One region of the Pseudomonas stagnisoli genome, then DNA from elsewhere that is predicted to be linked to it. Evidence: predicted binding sites of a transcription regulator. Region 1 holds the regulator's gene; each other region holds the start of a gene.
What was found. The regulator sigma-54, encoded in region 1, starts transcription at its own class of promoters, with help from an activator protein. The targets are predictions, from matches to a motif close to ANTGGCATNNANNTTGCTNT.
Positions count from the first base shown of each region.

Region 1 (4,661 bases):
GATCCGCCGCGTCGGCCTGGGCATGGCCGTGGCCAGCGCCGACAGCTTCGTGCGCCAGCATGCGCACGGCGTCACCGCCGCCCGCGGCGGCGAAGGTGCGGCACGCGAATTCTGCGAGCTGATCATGCGCGCCCAGGGCACGCTGGAAGCCGCCCAGGCTGCCTACCTCTAGGAATCACCCATGAACGGCAAACTGCGCAATTACGTGATCGGCCTGCTGGCGGTAGCCCTGATCGGCGCCCTCGGCTACTGGAACGTCCGCCCGGAAAGCTTCATGGAGCGCCAGGCGGCCGCCGAATCCGACACCACCATCGACTTCTATGTGGTCGGTGCCAGCGCCCAGCAGTTCCAGGCAGACGGCCAACTGCAGTACGAAATGACCGCCACCAAGCTGGAGCACATCAAGGCCAGCGACATCACCCTGGTGGAAAAGCCCGATCTGCAACTGTACCGCGGCACCCAGTACCCCTGGCATGTGCGCAGCGACAAGGGCGAGGTCGCACCGGAGGGCAAGCAGGTCGAGCTGATCGACAACGTGCGCATTGCCCGCACCGATGCACAGAACCGCGCCACCGTGATCACCACCAGCCGCGCCACCGTATTCCCAGACAAAGAATATGCGCAGACCCAGCAAGCCGTTAGAATCGAGGCCGCCAATGGGGTGACCACGGCACAGGGAATGAAAGCGTACATGAACGACGGCAAGATCAGCTTGCTGTCCAACGTAAGAGGCCAGCATGAGGTTCGTTAAAACCTTCCCCCTACTGCTCAGCCTGGGCGCCGCGCTCGGAAGCGCCAGCGCCTGGGCACTGCCCAGCGACCGCGACCAACCGATCCGGGTGCAGGCGGACAGCGCAGAACTGGACGACAAGCAAGGCGTGGCGGTGTATCGCGGCGGCGTGGTGATCACTCAGGGCACCCTGAAGATCACTGGTGACACCGTGACCATCACCCAGGATGCCAATGGCGAAATCGAGGTCTTCACCTCGGTGGGCAAACCGGCCTACTACGAGCAGAAGCCTTCCGCCGACAAGGACATCGTCAAGGCCTACGGCCTGACCATTCAGTACTACGCGACCAACGAGCGCATCGTGCTGATCGATCAGGCCAAGGTGATCCAGCAGGGTAATACCTTCGAAGGCGAGAAGATCGTCTATGACACCCAGCGCCAGATCGTCAACGCCGGCCGCGCCACGGGTAGCAATGTCTCGATGCCACGCCCGCGGATCGACATGATCCTGCAACCGCGCAAGAAAGACGGCCAAGCGGGGCAGGCGCAGTAATGGCGACTCTCAAAGCCCAGCACCTGGCCAAGAGCTACAAGGGCCGCCAGGTGGTCCGCGACGTCAGCCTGTCCATCGACAGCGGCCAGATCGTCGGCCTGCTCGGCCCCAACGGCGCCGGCAAGACCACCTGCTTCTACATGATCGTCGGCCTGGTCCAGGCCGATCAGGGCCGCGTGCTGATCGACAACCAGGACCTCAGCCACCAGCCCATGCATGGCCGCGCCCGCTCCGGCATCGGCTACCTGCCGCAGGAAGCCTCCATCTTCCGCAAGCTGTCGGTGGCCGACAACATCATGGCCATCCTCGAGACCCGCAAGGACCTCGACCGCGCCGGCCGCGACAAGGCCCTGGAAGCCCTGCTGCAGGAATTCCACATCAGCCACATCCGCGACAGCCTGGGCATGAGCCTGTCCGGTGGCGAACGGCGCCGCGTAGAAATCGCCCGCGCCCTGGCCACCGAACCGAAGTTCATCCTGCTCGACGAACCCTTCGCCGGCGTCGACCCGATTTCGGTGGGCGACATCAAGCAGATCATCCACCACCTCAAGGCCAAGGGCATCGGTGTACTGATCACCGATCACAACGTGCGCGAGACCCTGGACATCTGCGAGACCGCCTACATCGTCAACGACGGCCAGCTGATCGCCGAGGGCGATGCCGAAACCATCCTGGCCAACCAGCTGGTCAAGGAAGTCTACCTGGGGCATGAATTCCGTCTGTGAGCCGAGCCCCGTGCGAGGCTTGCGCAAAGGGCTAGAATCATTCAAGGTCAGGCATATAATTTGCTTCCTAGGGCGGTTCGCCGCCCTGCAGTGGATGGCGCCGCGCGCCGGCAAGTGAACAAGGTACCCAGCCCCACACCATGAAACCGTCGCTAGTCCTCAAGATGGGCCAGCAGCTGACGATGACTCCGCAGCTGCAACAGGCTATCCGTCTCCTCCAGCTCTCCACCCTGGACCTGCAGCAGGAAATCCAGGAGGCCCTGGAATCCAACCCCATGCTGGAACGTCAGGAAGACGGCGAAGATTTCGACAACTCCGACCCGATGGCCGATGCGGCCGAACAGGCCGGAACCACTCAGCAGGACAACTCGAACTTCCAGGACAGCACGGTCGCGGTCAACAACAACGAAAGCGCCGAAGACGGCGACTGGCATGACCGCATTCCCAGCGAACTACCCGTCGACACCGCCTGGGAAGACGTCTACCAGACCAGCGCCAGCAGCCTGCCGAGCAACGATGACGACGAGTGGGATTTCACCACCCGCACCTCCGCCGGCGAGAGCCTGCAGAGTCACCTGCTGTGGCAACTGAACCTGGTGCCGATGTCCGACAAGGACAAGCTGATCGGCGTCACCATCATCGACTGCATCAACGACCAGGGCTACCTGGAAGAGAGCATCGACGAGATCGTCGAGTCCTTCGACCCGGAACTGGAGGTCGAAGCCGACGAGGTCGAGGCCGTACTGCATCGCATCCAGCACTTCGAGCCCGCCGGCATCGGCGCCCGCGACCTGCGCGAATGCCTGCTGCTGCAACTGCGCCAGCTACCCGCCAACACACCCTGGCTGAGCGAAGCACAGCGCCTGGCCAGCGAGTACCTCGATGTCCTCGGCAGCCGCGACTACAGCCAGCTGCTGCGCCGCATGAAGCTCAAGGAAGACGAGCTCAAGCAGATCATCGAGCTCATTCAAAGCCTCAACCCGCGCCCGGGCTCGCAGATCGAGGCCAACGAGCCCGAGTACGTGGTGCCGGACGTAATCGTGCGCAAGCACAACGAGCGCTGGCTGGTGGAGCTGAACCAGGAGGCGGTACCGCGTCTGCGCGTCAATCCGCAGTACGCCGGTTTCGTCAAGCGCGCCGACTCCAGCGCCGACAACACCTTCATGCGCAACCAGCTGCAGGAAGCACGCTGGTTCATCAAGAGCCTGCAGAGCCGCAACGAAACGCTGATGAAGGTGGCGACGCAGATCGTCGAGCACCAGCGCGGCTTCCTCGACTACGGCGACGAGGCGATGAAGCCTCTGGTCCTGCACGACATCGCCGAGGCGGTGGGCATGCACGAGTCGACCATCTCGCGCGTCACCACGCAGAAATTCATGCATACCCCGCGTGGCATCTACGAGCTGAAGTACTTCTTCTCCAGCCACGTCAGCACTTCCGAAGGCGGCGAATGCTCGTCCACCGCAATCCGCGCCATCATCAAGAAACTGGTGGCCGCGGAAAACGCGAAAAAGCCGTTGAGTGACAGCAAGATCGCTGGTTTACTGGAAGCACAGGGCATTCAGGTAGCCCGCCGCACTGTCGCCAAGTACCGCGAATCGCTCGGCATAGCACCATCCAGCGAACGCAAGCGACTGATGTAAGCGGCCCTGAACGGAAGGCTTCTGCACCACCGTACCAGCGCCAGATACCCTGCATGGGGGAAGCATGGCCCGCAGTGCACCAGCCCTTTCAGCCAACGTGTTACGGCGGCAGACAAGCTAGTCTGTCTCTTACACCAGGCAACAAGGAGAAGCGGTATGCAAGTCAACATCAGTGGACATCAACTGGATGTGACCGACGCTCTGCGTGACTATGTCGGCGAGAAGTTGAGCCGGCTGGAACGCCATTTCGACAAGATCACCAATGTGCAGGTCATCATGGAGGTCGAGAAGCTGAAGCAGAAGATCGAAGCGACCCTGCACATTGCCGGCGGTGAAATCGTGGCCAACGCCGAGCACGAAGACATGTATGCGGCCATCGACCTGCTGACCGACAAACTCGACCGACAACTGATCAAGCACAAGGAAAAGCAGCTGGGTCGCCTGCAAGGCGCCACGGCTCGCTGACACCACCCCCCTCATGATCCGACTCGAAACCATACTGACTCCCGCACGTTCTCTAGTGAACGTGCCGGGAGGCAGCAAGAAACGTGTACTCGAACAGATTGCCAACCTGGTTGCCCGCGATCTCACCGATCTGGACGCTCAGGACATCTTCGAAAATCTGATTGCCCGCGAGAAGCTCGGCTCCACCGGCTTCGGCAACGGCATCGCCATCCCGCACTGCCGCCTGCCGGGCTGTCAGGCGCCGATCAGCGCCGTACTGCACCTGGATGCGGCGGTGGACTTCGATGCCATCGACGGCGCGCCGGTCGATTTGCTGTTCGTCCTGCTGGTGCCGGAAGCGGCCACCGATGAGCATCTGGAGCTGCTCCGGCAGATCGCCAGCATGCTCGACCGCGCGGATGTGCGCGACCGTCTGCGCCAGGCACAGAGCAACGAGGGCCTGTACCAGGTCGTGGTCGACGTCCAGAGCGGCCACTGAACACGGGGGGCGTCATGCGTCTGATCATCGTCAGCGGTCGTTCCGGCTCGGGCAAGAGCACTGCCCT
Region 1 covers NZ_CP184361.1:3,654,834-3,659,494, forward strand. The annotation lists gene ACOAPY_RS17635 (KdsC family phosphatase) at 1-172, shown strand, start outside; gene lptC (LPS export ABC transporter periplasmic protein LptC) at 182-751, shown strand; gene lptA (lipopolysaccharide transport periplasmic protein LptA) at 738-1,283, shown strand; gene lptB (LPS export ABC transporter ATP-binding protein) at 1,283-2,008, shown strand; gene ACOAPY_RS17655 (RNA polymerase factor sigma-54) at 2,149-3,651, shown strand; gene hpf (ribosome hibernation-promoting factor, HPF/YfiA family) at 3,808-4,116, shown strand; gene ptsN (PTS IIA-like nitrogen regulatory protein PtsN) at 4,130-4,594, shown strand; gene rapZ (RNase adapter RapZ) at 4,609-4,661, shown strand, end outside.

Region 2 (4,661 bases), 1.5 Mb from region 1:
GCGCGACGCTGTCGACGTTGGCCGGCAACAGGGTGTAAAGGCCTTTGGTGCCGTCGGCGTAGGTAGCCTGCGCCTCGAACTTGTAGGTACCAGGCGGCAAGAGATTGCCGCTCGAATCCTTGCCGTCCCACATGAAGCTCACATTGCCTGCCGCCTGCTGCCCGAGGTTGACCCGGCTTACCGCCTTGCCGGCGCTGTCGTAAACGTTGACGTAAACGTTGCTGCTGGTCACCGGCAGAACCAGGCTGCCTTTGAAGGTTTCGCTGGTGTCCACCACCGCCTTCTCGGTCGGCACTATCACCTTGCGCCCGACCAGCGAAGACGCTTGCAAGGCCTGCGAGGACTGATATCCGGAGAGCAGCGAGCCCATGCTGGTGTTGAGCTTCTCGATGCCCTCGACCTGACTGAACTGCGCCAGCTGGGCGATGAACTCACCGTTTTCCTGGGGCTCCAGGGGATTCTGGTTGTTCAACTGAGCCACCAGCAGTTCCAGAAACTCGTTCTTGCCGAGATCCTTCTTCTGGGTGGTTTCCTGCTTGATCTGATACTGGTCCAGTACGGAACTGACGCCACTGACACTCATTGTCTCGCTCCTCGTTCGCCGCTTACTGGCCCAGGGTCAGCACGCGCTGCATCATCTGCTTGGCGGTATTCATCATTTCCACGTTGGTCTGGAAGTTGCGGCTGGCCGAGATCATGTCGGCCATCTCCTCGACCACGTTGACGTTCGGGTAGTACACGTAGCCCTTCTCGTCCGCCGCCGGGTGGTTGGGTTCATAGCGCGGCATCAGGCTGCTCTGATCCTCGACCACGCCCAGCACCTGCACGCCGCGACCAGCCTGATCCTGATCAGCGAACAACGAACCACGGTCACCATCCATGGTCGACTCGAACACCGTGGCGAACACCGGATGACGCGCGCGATAGGTCTGGTCGATGCTGGAAGAAACCGTCTCGGCGTTGGCAATGTTGCTGGAGATAGTGTTCAGGCGAGTGCTCTGGGCGCTCATACCGGTACCGGCGATGTTGAAGACACTGGCGAGTGACATGTTCGTGACCTCCCTTATTCGCCGCGCAGGGCGCCAATCAGCCCTTTGAACTTGCTATTGAGAAAAGTGAAGCTGGCCTGGAACTGCACCGCGTTCTCGGCGTAATTGGCCTGCTCCTGCTGCATGTCGACGGTGTTCTGGTCGATGGACGGGTGGAGTGGGATGCGGTAGCGCAGCCCTGGGTCGGCCAGCTGGATGCCGTCGGCGGCAATGTGCTGGCTGTCGGTGCGGTTCAGGCCAAATTGCTTGCTGCCCTGCTGCTCATTCTGCGCGGCGAGTACGGCAGCGAAATCGAGGTCACGCGCCCTGTAACCCGGGGTATCCGCGTTGGCGATGTTGTTGGCGAGCACTTCGGCGCGCTGAGCGCGGAAGTTCAGGGCCGATTCATGGATGCCGAGGGCTTTGGAGAAACTGATACTCATGACCTGGAACCTTTGCCGTTTGGGCTTCGTGCCTGAGATTTAGCAAAGGCCATGCCACTTATATTTATTCTTATTTTTCAACAACTTAAACAATATTATCGATGCCTGTAGGCGCTGAGCGGCAAAGCTTTTCCGCTACCGACCACGAAAAGCGGCAAACCGGCAATACCCTTTGCCGCCCCAAACGAAAACGGGAGGCCAATGGCCTCCCGTCTGCGTACGCCTGAGCGTCAATCACTTCACCTTGTAAATAATCCCCGGACTGCATTGGACCATCTGGTACAGGTCCGGCAAGCCATTGAGTGCTTCCGAGGCCCCCAGGAACAGGTAACCGCCCGGCTTCAGCGTGGCATGAATGCGGGTGAGGATGTCCTTCTTCACCTCGGCGGAAAAGTAGATCAGCACGTTCCGGCAAAAAACCACGTCGAACTTGCCAAGCGAGGCGTAGCTCTCCAGCAGATTCAGCGGACGAAACTCGACGCGACTCTTGATGGCCGGCTTGACCACCCAACGGCCCGGCCCCTTGGGATCGAAGTAACGCTGCAGCCGCTCCTGCGACAAGCCTCGCCCCATGGCCAGGCTATCATACTCGCCCGACTTGCAGTTGGTCAGCATTGATGGAGACAGGTCGGTGGCCACAATCTGCACACCCGCCTTGAGCTGTCCAAGGTTGGTTTTTTCGAACTCATCGATGGTCATCGACAAAGAATAGGGCTCCTGCCCCGAGGAACAGGCCGCTGACCAGATACGCAGACGCTGACTGGGATTGGCCTTGATCAACTCCGGCAGTACCCGAGACTTCATTACCTCAAAGGGGTAGGTGTCACGGAACCACAGCGTTTCGTTGGTGGTCATGGCATCAACGACCTGCTCGCGCAGGCCACCACGGGGCTGAGCCTGCATCTTCTGCACGAGCTCGCCAAGCGTCTTGATGCCCTGCTGCTCCATCAACTTGTTCAGACGACTGGACACCAGGTACTGCTTGTTGCTCCCCAGCAAAATGCCGCAGGCCTTTTCCAGAAAGGTACGGAACTGCTCGAAATCCAAATTGCCTGAAGACACTAATGCAGCCTCACCAAACATGGTCCTAACCGAGAGCCGAGCCCTCAGCCCCCATCTGCTACGCGGACACGCTCAACCACACGTGAAGCGAGCTCGTCCGGACGGAACTTCGCCAGGAAGTCATCTGCGCCGACCTTCTTCACCATCGCCTGGTTGAACACCCCGGACAGCGAAGTATGCAGAATCACATGAAGGTTCTGCATCCTCGGATCGGAACGAATCTCTGCCGTGAGGGTGTAACCGTCCATCTCTGGCATTTCGATATCGGAGATCAGCATGAGGAACTCCTCAGCCGGATTCTTGCCCTCCTCCACCATCTTGCGCAGATAGTCGTACGCCTCGCGGCCATCATTGAGGGCCACAACCTCGACCCCGACGCTCTCCAGGCAACGCGAAACCTGCTTGCGCGCCACCGAGGAGTCGTCGCAGATCAGCACACGCTTGGAAACGGCCTTGGCCTGGGTCTCGACGTCCACCACGCCCTCGGAGATCGCCTCCGACATCGGTGCCACCTCAGCCAGAATCTTCTCGACGTCAATCACTTCGACCAGCTTATTGTCGACGCGGGTCACTGCCGTGAGGTAGTGATCGCGACCAGTGCCCTTGGGCGGCGGGTGGATCTCGCCCCAGTTCATGTTGACGATGCGCTCCACCGAGCGCACCAGGAAACCCTGCACCTTGGTGTTGTACTCGGTGATGATCACAAAGCTGTTCTGGATGTCATCCAGCGCCGACTTGCCGGTGGCAAGTGCCAGATCAAGGATGGGAATAGTGCCACCGCGGATGTTCGCCACGCCGCGTACAACCTGACTGGACTTGGGCATCACGGTGAGCTTGGGGCATTGCAGCACCTCCTTCACCTTGAACACATTGATGCCATAAAGCTGCGGGCCGTCCAGACGGAACAGCAAGAGCTCCAGACGATTCTGCCCGACCAGTTGGGTACGCTGGTTAACCGAGTCCAATACTCCGGCCATGCCCAGACTCCTTATTGTTCATAATGCCTCGCACTCTGCTAAAGCCTAGCAGGCGGCACGGGGCTTGCTTCGTGAGCGGCATGAAAAAGCTCACGACACTTTTCCGACACCTGATGGCGAAACGCCTTGCTCTTGTCGGAGTTTTACCCGCTTTGGGGCTATTCGGCTACAGCCAGGCGCATGCTGCGGAGCTGACTTTGCCCGAAGAGCTTATCGGCGCTACCGAAGGCTTTCTTGAATTCATGGTAGAGGACTATCTGGAGCGTAGCGAAATCGCGGCCCGATATGAAATTCAGGTAAACACTCTCGACCCCCGTTTGCGCCTGGCGGCCTGCGACAGTGATTTGACACAAAGCCTGGAAAGTCCGGCTCAACCCCTTGGCCGCGTGACCGTCCGGATCAGCTGCGAGGGCACTAAGCCATGGACCGTTTTTGTTCCCGCCCAGGTACGCCTTTTCCGCCCGGTGGTGGTCGTGAAAGCCCCGCTCAAGCGAGACAGCATCATCGGTCCTGCGGACATCGCCTTGATCGAGCAGGATGTCAGCCTGCTCAGCCGGGGCTATGTGACATCACCGGAGCAGGCCATCGGCAAAAAACTGACGCGCGCGACACAGACTGATCAGGTTTTGACACCCACCATGCTGCAGGCTGCGGACGCCGTGCAGCGTGGCGACCAGGTGGTGATCACGGCACGGAGTGGCGGAATCAACGTGCGCATGCAAGGCGAGGCATTGTCTGGCGGCACACTGGGACAACAGATCAACGTCCGCAACCTGGCCTCACAACGCATCATCCGTGCACGCATCGCAGGCCCCGGCCAGGTCGAGGTCGACATGTAGGCACGATTCTTGTAGCGCAAATCCCCGGTGATTTCCTACACTGTTAAACGACGCACACACTTGCGCCCTAAAGTTTCGACGGAACCGGCCGACAACCCAGTCAAGCGTCCAGATTACCGTCCGAGGTTCACAACATGGTTATCGACTTCAACCGGCTGAACAATGCCGCCAGCGCCGCCAACGGCGGTCGCACCGGCAACGCTCAGGCCAGCAGCCGCAACGAGGCTGTCAGCAATACCCCGCAGAATGCGGCACAGGTTGCTGACGAGCAGGCTGCTAACGCCAAGACGGGTGAATCCGTCCAGCTCAGCC
Region 2 covers NZ_CP184361.1:2,105,831-2,110,491, reverse strand. The annotation lists gene flgD (flagellar hook assembly protein FlgD) at 1-583, opposite strand, end outside; gene flgC (flagellar basal body rod protein FlgC) at 606-1,049, opposite strand; gene flgB (flagellar basal body rod protein FlgB) at 1,064-1,471, opposite strand; gene cheR (protein-glutamate O-methyltransferase CheR) at 1,706-2,533, opposite strand; gene ACOAPY_RS10145 (chemotaxis protein CheV) at 2,578-3,510, opposite strand; gene flgA (flagellar basal body P-ring formation chaperone FlgA) at 3,591-4,349, shown strand; gene flgM (flagellar biosynthesis anti-sigma factor FlgM) at 4,484-4,661, shown strand, end outside.
Region 2: flgB (flagellar basal body rod protein FlgB) is a predicted target of sigma-54. The motif match lies at 1,511-1,530, and genes of this name have one in related genera.

Region 3 (4,661 bases), 1.1 Mb from region 1:
CCAGCTTGCGAGCCTTACCCCCTGTTGTGTATTTCCCCGTAAACTCGAACCAGTCAGGGAAGGACTGAATTCTTGCTGTCTCTCTCGCGGTGAGGATTCGCGGCTCACTGTAATGAATGATATCGTCCGGGAGAGTGGTAATGGTAGGGGAGGGGAAGTTTCTGGCTAATACCGTAATTGCGTGTTTTTTTAGTCCCAGCGCATCGCGAGATTTTTTTGAAAGAGATTTCCCTGGCTCGGAGGCCTGCCTGAATTTTATAAACTGTACTATTGTTTCTACTTTATGGTTTGGAAGTCTCAGGCTATTTGGTATGCCAGAGAATCCGTCGCGCATAATTTTCAAATATGGGGAAAGAATATCTGGGGCCTTATATTCGATCTCCCAAAATCCCTTAGCCGGGGAATCGGTGCTGGGGATACGTTGTTTGCTGTCAGTTTCGAGATCTGCGATTGCGTCATGCACGGTTACAGGGTGATCAGGATTTAAACCCTTGCTCTGTCTGAACTGTACGGCGCTTTTAATTAGCTCTTCAAAGAGATTCTCTTTCAGCTCTTGTTTTGAGCAAATGATAAGGTAGCGGTGTCTGTTCTGAGGCACTCCAAAGGAGGCGCAGTTTATTTTCCCCCGAGATACTTTATATCCTAGTCTTGTGAGCTCTTCACTAATATATTCTGCGTAAGATTTTTTAATGTATTTCTCATCCGCAGCAGAAGTTTTCTTTTCTTCATTGAACTTGCTGTTGAAGCCGCTGACGTTCTCAATAACTATGTAGTTAGGGCGAACAATCTTAACAAGCTCTAAATACTGCTCGGCCATTTTGTTGCGGGGGTCGGCTGGGTTTCTTCGCCCTGCTGTTGAAAAGCCTTGACACGGTGGTCCCCCGACCATCAGGTCTACAGTGCCAGCCAGCTCAGATATTTGAGTTTTATAGTCGCTGATGAACTGCTCACAGCTCATAGCTTCTTTAGGAAGCCAGTCTGGCCATTCAAATCTATAGCGCTTCCCATCTATAAGGTTGTGCCGTAGCGTTTCAAAGGCCATCGGGTTTTTTTCGATTGCAGCAACACCACGGCATCCTGCTTTTAGGAGGCCTAGCGAGAGCCCACCGCATCCCGCAAACACATCAATGAATCTCATCTGACCTTACGTCCCTGAGGCTTCCTAATAGCGCAAGAGCAAGCCTGCTCCAACGCAGCAGGGCCCTATTGAAATGGCATAATGCTAGCAAATTGACGCTCTGGTCGAGTACGACTATCGCCGAATGATTGCAGTCTACCTCGCCCTGCGCTCGATTCTGAGATAGGGCTCTGGGCTCAGGGCCCCGCAATGCCTGAGTCCCACTATTTTTTCTTTACACCTCTTGCATGTTCTCCTAAGAGAAAGCTCGTCGAGGAACAGGATGCCGTGATGGGCCAGGCTGATCTCGCCGGGTTGCGGGCGACTGCCGCCACCGACCAGCGCTGGCCCGGAGGCACTGTGATGAGGCTGGCGGAACGGTCGGCGCGGCCAGGCCGTTAATGGCGCATGGCTGGCCACCGAATGGATGGCCGCCACCTCCAGCGCCTCCTCCTCGGACAACGGCGGCAGCAGACCGGGCAGGCGGCTGGCCAGCAGGGTCTTGCCGGTGCCCGGAGGTCCGCTGAGCAACAGGTTGTGGCCACCGCTGGCGGCGATCAGCAGGGCGCGCTTGGCCGCCAGCTGGCCCTGCACGTCGGCCAGGTCGGGGTACGCCGCTTCCTGGCGCAGCAGACCATTGGCCTGATACGGTGATAATGGTGTGTGGCCGTTGAGGTGGGCGGCGATCTGCAGCAGATGGTCGACCGCCAGCACCTTCAGGCCCGAGGCCAGGCTGGCTTCCTCGGCATTGGCCCGCGGCACCACCAGGGTGCGTCCGGCGGCGCGGGCGGCCAGGGCGGCGGGCAGCACGCCCTGCACCGGGCGCAGCTCGCCGGACAGCGCCAGCTCACCCAGGCACTCCAGTTCGGCCAAACTGGCCGCTGGCACCTGCTCGCTGGCGGCCAGCACGCCGAGGGCGATGGCCAGGTCGAAACGCCCGCCGTCCTTGGGCAGGTCGGCAGGCGCCAGGTTGAGGGTGATACGCCGTGGCGGGAAATCGAAACCGGCGTTCTGGATCGCGCTGCGCACCCGATCCTTGCTTTCCTTGACCGCGGTTTCCGGCAGGCCGACCAGGGTCAGGGCCGGTAGACCGTTGGCCAGGTGCGCCTCGACGGTGACGGCCGGCGCTTCGACGCCGACCTGGGCACGGCTGTGGACGATGGCGAGGGACATGGATCACTCCTTGATCACATGCCCGCCGAGTTTTATTCGGCGGGTGGGTTCTGCCTGGCTTCCAGCTCTGCCAGCTTGGCTTCCAGGGCTTCCAGGCGCGCACGGGTACGCGCCAGCACGGCCATCTGGCTGTCGAATTCTTCGCGGCTGACCAGGTCCAGCTTGCCGAAGGCGCTCTGCAACAGGGCCTTGAGCTGGGCTTCGATCTCACTGCGCGGCAGCGGGTTGTCACCGCTGAACAGGCGCGAGGCGTGGCTGGCGAGGGTGTCGAGAATGGCTTTGGGCGGCAGCATGGCGGGGTTCTTTTCGATGACGAACCGCGGCAGTGTAGCACGCAGGCGACGCTGCTCAGGGCGTGCGCGGGCGATGCACGGTTTTCGCTCATGGCTAGCGCCGATCATGCACCAATGCTGTGCGGTGACTGTGCGGTCGCTGCGCACGATTTTCCTGGGGGCGGCCTAACTGCATGAAAAAGTGGCCTTTTGGCATAGCTGGCAAGCTTTCTGCTTAACCCCCTGTGACGCGTGCACCGATGCAGTACCGGTGCGCAGGCTGAGGCGGGGGAGTGCCTCACCGGATGCGGTTGGTGAGCATCGGACGGCGGTTGATCACGGCGGTCGATGCGTTTCAAAAGCCAGACACTGCGCTTAGACTTGAGCCGGGTTCGTTTTCCTGGGGCGAGTCCATCCAAACGGGAGAGAGTTTCATGAAGCTAGTCACTGCCATCATCAAGCCGTTCAAGCTGGACGACGTGCGCGAGTCGCTGTCGGAGATCGGCGTGCAGGGCATCACCGTGACCGAAGTCAAAGGCTTTGGTCGGCAGAAGGGCCACACCGAGCTGTATCGCGGCGCGGAGTATGTGGTCGATTTCCTGCCCAAGGTGAAGATCGACGTGGCCATCGCCGACGATCAGCTGGATCGGGTCATCGAGGCGATTACCAAGGCGGCCAACACCGGCAAGATCGGTGACGGCAAGATCTTCGTCGTCAATCTGGAACAGGCCATCCGCATCCGTACCGGCGAAACCGGCACCGACGCAGTTTAAGCCTCAGAACCCCACACGCCCCAGGAGAAAACACATGACTCTGCGTAAATTCGCAGGGCTTGGAGCCCTTTTGTCCCTCGTAACCCCCGGCATCGCCATGGCTGACGAGGCTGTACTGAACAGCGGTGACACCGCGTGGATGATCGTCGCGACGGCGTTCGTTCTGTTTATGACCATTCCCGGCCTGGCGCTGTTCTACGGCGGCATGGTGCGTTCGAAGAACGTTCTCTCGGTGATGATGCAGTGCTTCGCCATCACCGGCCTGATCAGCATTCTCTGGGTGGTCTACGGCTACAGCCTGGCGTTCGACACCACCGGCATGGAGAAGGGTGTCACCAACCTCAACTCCTTCATCGGCGGTCTGAACAAAGCCTTCCTCAGTGGCGTCGACACCAACAGCCTGGTGTATGCGATCCCGGAAAGCGTGTTCATCGTCTTCCAGATGACCTTCGCTATCATCACCCCGGCGCTGATCGTCGGTGCCTTCGCCGAGCGCATGAAGTTCTCCGCGATGCTGATCTTCATGGCCGTCTGGTTCACCCTGGTCTATGCCCCGATGTGCCACATGGTCTGGTCCGGCGACGGTGCCTTCCTGTGGGATGAGGGCGTCCTGGACTTCGCCGGTGGCACCGTGGTGCACATCAACGCCGGTATCGCCGGCCTGGTAGCGTGCCTGGTTCTGGGCAAGCGCAAAGGCTTCCCGACCACGCCGATGGCGCCGCACAACCTGGGTTACACCCTGATCGGCGCGGCCATGCTGTGGGTCGGCTGGTTCGGTTTCAACGCCGGTTCCGCCGTCGCCGCCAACGGCACTGCGGGCATGGCCATGCTGGTGACTCAGATCGCCACCGCCGCTGCCGCTCTGGGCTGGATGTTCGCCGAGTGGATTACCCACGGTAAGCCGAGTGCTCTGGGTATCGCTTCCGGTGTGGTTGCCGGTCTGGTCGCCATCACCCCGGCTGCTGGTACCGCCGGCCCTATGGGCGCCCTGGTGATCGGTCTGGCCGCTGGCGTGATCTGCTTCTTCTGCGCCACTAGCCTGAAGCGCAAACTGGGTTACGACGACTCCCTGGACGCCTTCGGCGTACATGGTATCGGCGGTATCGTCGGCGCGGTCCTGACCGGTGTGTTCGCGGCACCTGTGCTGGGCGGCTTCGGCACCGTGGAAGACATCGGCGCTCAGGTCTGGATCCAGATCGTCGGCGTGCTGGTCACCGTGGTTTACACCGGTATCGTCACCTACATCATCCTCAAGGTGCTGGACCTGGTCATGGGCCTGCGTGTCAGTGAGGAGTCCGAGAGCGTTGGTCTCGACCTCTCCGAGCA
Region 3 covers NZ_CP184361.1:444,404-449,064, forward strand. The annotation lists gene ACOAPY_RS02015 (DNA cytosine methyltransferase) at 1-1,138, opposite strand, end outside; partial or broken gene ACOAPY_RS02020 (YifB family Mg chelatase-like AAA ATPase) at 1,382-2,290, opposite strand; gene ACOAPY_RS02025 (accessory factor UbiK family protein) at 2,323-2,583, opposite strand; gene glnK (P-II family nitrogen regulator) at 2,997-3,335, shown strand; gene ACOAPY_RS02035 (ammonium transporter) at 3,370-4,661, shown strand, end outside.
Region 3: glnK (P-II family nitrogen regulator) is a predicted target of sigma-54. The motif match lies at 2,781-2,800, and genes of this name have one in related genera.

Region 4 (4,661 bases), 1.5 Mb from region 1:
GGTCCAGCGGCGCGCTGACGCGGATCGAGCCGCCATCGATGGCCTGGGCCACGCCCGGGCCTAGCAGGCCGTTGATCTGGTCGACGATGTTCTTCGCCGTGGTGAAATCCGGACGATTGAGGTTCAGCGTCAGGCTGTTGCCCTGATCGAAACCGCTCGCCACCGGACGCTCGACGGTGGCACCCGCAGGGATGCGACCGGCCGAGGGGACGTTGACGGTAATGCGCGAACCATCGGCGCCGCCGGCGTCGAAGCCGCCGACCACCAGGTTGCCCTGGGCGATGGCGTAGACGTTGCCGTCGATACCCTTGAGCGGCGTCATCAGCAGGCTGCCGCCGCGCAGGCTCTTGGAGTTGCCGATCGAGGAGATGGTCACGTCCAGGGTCTGCCCGGGCTTGGCGAACGGCGGCAGCTCGGCGTGCACAGACACCGCAGCGACGTTCTTCAGCTGCACGTTGCCGCCACCGGTCGGCACCTTGATGCCGAACTGCGCCAGCATGTTGTTGAAGGTCTGTAGGGTGAAGGGCGTCTGCGTGGTCTGGTCGCCGGTGCCATTGAGGCCGACCACCAGGCCGTAGCCGATCAGCTGGTTGCTGCGCACGCCCTGGATGCTGGCCAGATCCTTCAGGCGTTCGGCCTGCACGGCGCTAGTGGCGAGCAGCAGGCAGAAGACGCAAAGCAGTCGTTTCATGGTCGTCTACCTGCTCAGAACGGGAACAGCGGGTTCATGAAGAAGCGATCGAACCAGCCTGGCTGGCTGGCATCGGCGAAGGCACCGGTGCCCGAATAGGTGATACGGGCATTGGCGATACGGGTCGAGGACACCGTGTTGTCGGTGGCAATATCGTCGGCACGCACCAGCCCGGCGATGCGCACAAGCTCGTCGCCGGTGTTGAGAGTCATCCACTTCTCGCCACGCACGGCGAGGATGCCGTTGGGCAGCACCTCAGCCACGGTCACGGTGATGGAGCCGGTCAGGCTGTTGCTCTGATTCGCGTCGCTCTCGCCATCGGTATCGCGGGTGCCGCTGTAGCCCACATCCAGGCTGAGGTCTTCGGCCTTGAGCGGGTTGAGGCTGGTGCTGGGGTTGTCGATGGAGACGCCACCCCCGAACAGCGAGGTCAGGCCGAGGTTGGCGCTGCTGTCCTTGGACATGCTGGAGCCGGCCTTCTTGCTCGCCTGGGTCCGCTCGCTGAGCGTGATGGTGATGATGTCGCCGACGCGGTAGGCCTTGCGATCATCGTACAGATTGGTCTCGAAGCCGGGCTGGTAGATGGCACCGCTATTCTGCGCCGCCGGCAGCGGAGTGCGCGGCAGTACCGGTGCATAGTAGGGGTCATCCGGCTTCGGCGGCGGCGTCACGCAGCCGCTCAGGACCAGACTGGCCAGCAGGGGAAAAAGAATCATCGGCCGGTTCATAACCACTACCTCACGGCGTTCGTGTTGCTAGCTGCTGGCGCCTGGGGCGCCTGCAGTATTAAAGGTTCTGCGTGATGAAGGAGAGCATCTGGTCCGAGGTGGAGATCACCTTGGAGTTCATCTCGTAGGCGCGCTGCGTGGTGATCATGTTGACCAGCTCCTCGACCACGCTGACGTTAGAGTTCTCCAGGGTGTTCTGCAGCACGGTGCCGAGGCCGGTCAGGCCGGGCGTACCGACTTGCGGCGCACCGCTGGAGGCGGTTTCCATGAACAGGTTGTTGCCAATGGCCTGCAGGCCGGCCGGGTTGACGAAATCGGCAGTCTGGATGTTGCCGATCACCTGTGCGGCCGGATTGCCAGCGGTAGTGACCGACACGGTCCCATCCTCACCGACGGTGAACGTCTGCACCTCAGCGGGCAGGACGATGGCCGGCTCCAGAGGGAAACCGTTTGACGTGACAATCTGACCGTTCGAGTCCAGGTGAAAACTGCCGTCCCGGGTATAGCCGACCGTGCCATCGGGCATCAGGATCTGGAAGAAACCACGGCCGTTGACAGCCATGTCCAATGGTTGCTCGGTGGTTTGCAGGCTGCCGGTGGTAAAGATCTTCTGCGTGCCGGCGATGCGCACACCGGTACCCAGCTGCAGGCCGGTGGGCAGCTCGCTGTCCTGGCTGGACTGGCCACCGGGCTGGCGACGAATCTGATACAGCAGATCCTCGAAGTCGGCGCGATCGCGCTTGAAGCCGGTGGTCGAAACATTGGCCAGGTTGTTGGATATGGTGGTCAGGTTCATGTCTTGAGCAGACAGACCGGTTTTGGCAACCCACAGAGCCGGAAGCATGTTCGTTCTCCTCGAGCGCCGGTTTCATGGCGCTTCGCGTTATTAATCAGCTGATTTGCATGACCCGTGCCATGGCCGACGCACCGTCTTCGGCGGTGCGCATCATCTTCACGTGCAATTCGAACTGGCGGGACAGCGAGAGGATGGCAGTCATCTCCTCGACGGCATTGACGTTGCTCGATTCGAGGAACCCCGAGGTAAGACGCACATTGGCATCCACCTCCTGGGGCCCCGTTGCATCCTTGACCCGGATCAGGCCATCGGTGCCCTTGGTCAGGGTTTTGGGGTCGGGGTTAACCAGCTTGATGCGGTCCACCTCGGCCATCACGCTCGGCGCCTCGCCAAGCGCTCGGATGCTGATAGTGCCGTCCTGGCCGATCTCGACTTTTTGCTCTGGCGGGATGGCAATCGGCCCGCCGTTGCCGAGCACCGGCAAACCATTGCCGGTGCGCAACTGGCCGAGAGCGTCGATCTGCAGGCTAGCGGTACGCACGTAGGCCTCGCTGCCATCGGCCGCCTGCACGGCCACCCAGCCCTGCCCGTCCACAGCCACATCCAGCTCTCTCCCGGTTTCCTGCAAGGTGCCGGGCGTGAAGTCGGTGGCAGGGCGCTCGGTCATCGCATAGACGCGCGCCGGATAGCTGTCGCCGAACACCGGCATCGAACGCGCCTGCTCATAGTCGCGACGAAAACCGGTGGTGGAGATGTTCGCCAGGTTGTTGGCGTGGGCACGCTGCGCCAGGGTGTTCTGGCTGGCGCCAGTCATGGAGATGTACAGCATCTTGTCCATGGTTTGCTCCGCAGGTCGGCTTGTTGCCGCTCATAACTTCGTTACCTGCTCTACAGCAAACCCTGTGCCAGATACCAATATAAATCCTATCTAATTGATATTTAATAACTTTTAAAACAAGAAAAGACTTCCTGAGAAGCCTTTTCAACAGCCGGCGGCGAGGGCTTGCCGCTGCCGGCAAGCCCCTCCTCCACTCATCAACGCAGGTTGATGATGGTCTGGGTGATGGCGCTTTCGGTTTCGATGGTCTTGGCGTTGGCTTGGTAGTTGCGCTGCGCCACGATCAGGTTCACCAGCTGGTCCGACAACTCGACGTTGGAGTCCTCCAGGGCACCCGCCTGCAGAGCACCAAGAGTGCCGGAGCGCGGCGTTCCCACTACCGGCTCACCGGACTGGAAGGACTGTACCCAGGCCGTCTTGCCGACCGGCGTCAGCCCCTGCACGTTGGCGAAGTTGGCGAGCACAACCTGCCCCTGAACCAGCGACTGACCATTGGTATAGCGCGCGAAGATCACACCGGTGTCATCAATCTCCAGACCGGCCAGCTCGCCGGTGGTGTAGCCATCCTGGCTGACGGCAGTCACAGCGAAGGCGCTGGCGAACTGGGTGGCTGCACGGTAATCGATAGTCACACCAGCCGCCGCATCGTTGGCACCATTGGCGCTCCACACCGGCGGAGTGGAGTTATCAGGCGCTGCCGGCGTCCAGTTGGTCATGGATAGCGTGCCATCGGCGTTGACCGTGAAGTCGGTGCTGGTCGTCGACAACAACTGCCCCGAAGCACTGAAAGTCAGAGCCGCGGTAAAGGGCGTGGTGCCGGCAGTGTTGTCATAAACAGGGGGCGGACCAGGAGCAACCAAGACACTTTGCGGGTTGGCAGGGTTACGCCCGTCGATCAGAACGTTCATGTTCCAGGTATTGGCGCCAGTCTTGACAAAATACTGGGTTAGAACGTGGGCATTACCCTGAGTGTCGTAAATGTTGGTCGAGGTCGACGAGTTATAGGTTTTCGGATCTGCGGGGTTGAACGGCGTCGTTGTGGGAACCGTGCTGTTTGAGTTGAGGTTGAAAGTCTGTGTCAGTTGCTCCGTAGCGCGAGGCGACTGAGCAGCGGTACGAATCTGAATATCATCGACAATGCCGTTCTGTAGATTGCCCGCAGCGTCCACCGCGTAGCCCTGCAGGCGATACCCAAAGTTGTTGACTACGTAGCCATCTCGATCAGTACCGAAGTATCCGGCACGGGTATAGCTGATCTCACCGTTGTTGCTGGTAACGAAGAAGCCGTTGCCGTTGATCGCCAGATCCAGAGCGTTCTGGGTGTAGTTGATGTTGCCCTGGTTGAACAGCTGCGACACGTCCGCCAGCAATACACCACTCCCCTGCGGATTGGAGCCCGTACCGAGCACCGAGGCAGCGTAGACGTCGGCAAACTCGGCACGCGACTGCTTGAATCCCGCAGTGCCGGCATTGGCGATGTTGTTACCAGTAACGTTGAGGTCGCTGGTAGCCGCCCGCAGACCACTGAGACCGATATTGAAAGCCATGGTGAACTCCTTACAGCCTGAGGGTTACTGACCGATGATCTGGACTTGCGAGAGCGGCACG
Region 4 covers NZ_CP184361.1:2,110,541-2,115,201, reverse strand. The annotation lists gene ACOAPY_RS10190 (flagellar basal body P-ring protein FlgI) at 1-691, opposite strand, end outside; gene flgH (flagellar basal body L-ring protein FlgH) at 706-1,419, opposite strand; gene flgG (flagellar basal-body rod protein FlgG) at 1,478-2,263, opposite strand; gene ACOAPY_RS10175 (flagellar basal body rod protein FlgF) at 2,310-3,053, opposite strand; gene flgE (flagellar hook protein FlgE) at 3,251-4,600, opposite strand; gene flgD (flagellar hook assembly protein FlgD) at 4,625-4,661, opposite strand, start outside.
Region 4: ACOAPY_RS10175 (flagellar basal body rod protein FlgF) is a predicted target of sigma-54. The motif match lies at 3,106-3,125, and genes of this name have one in related genera.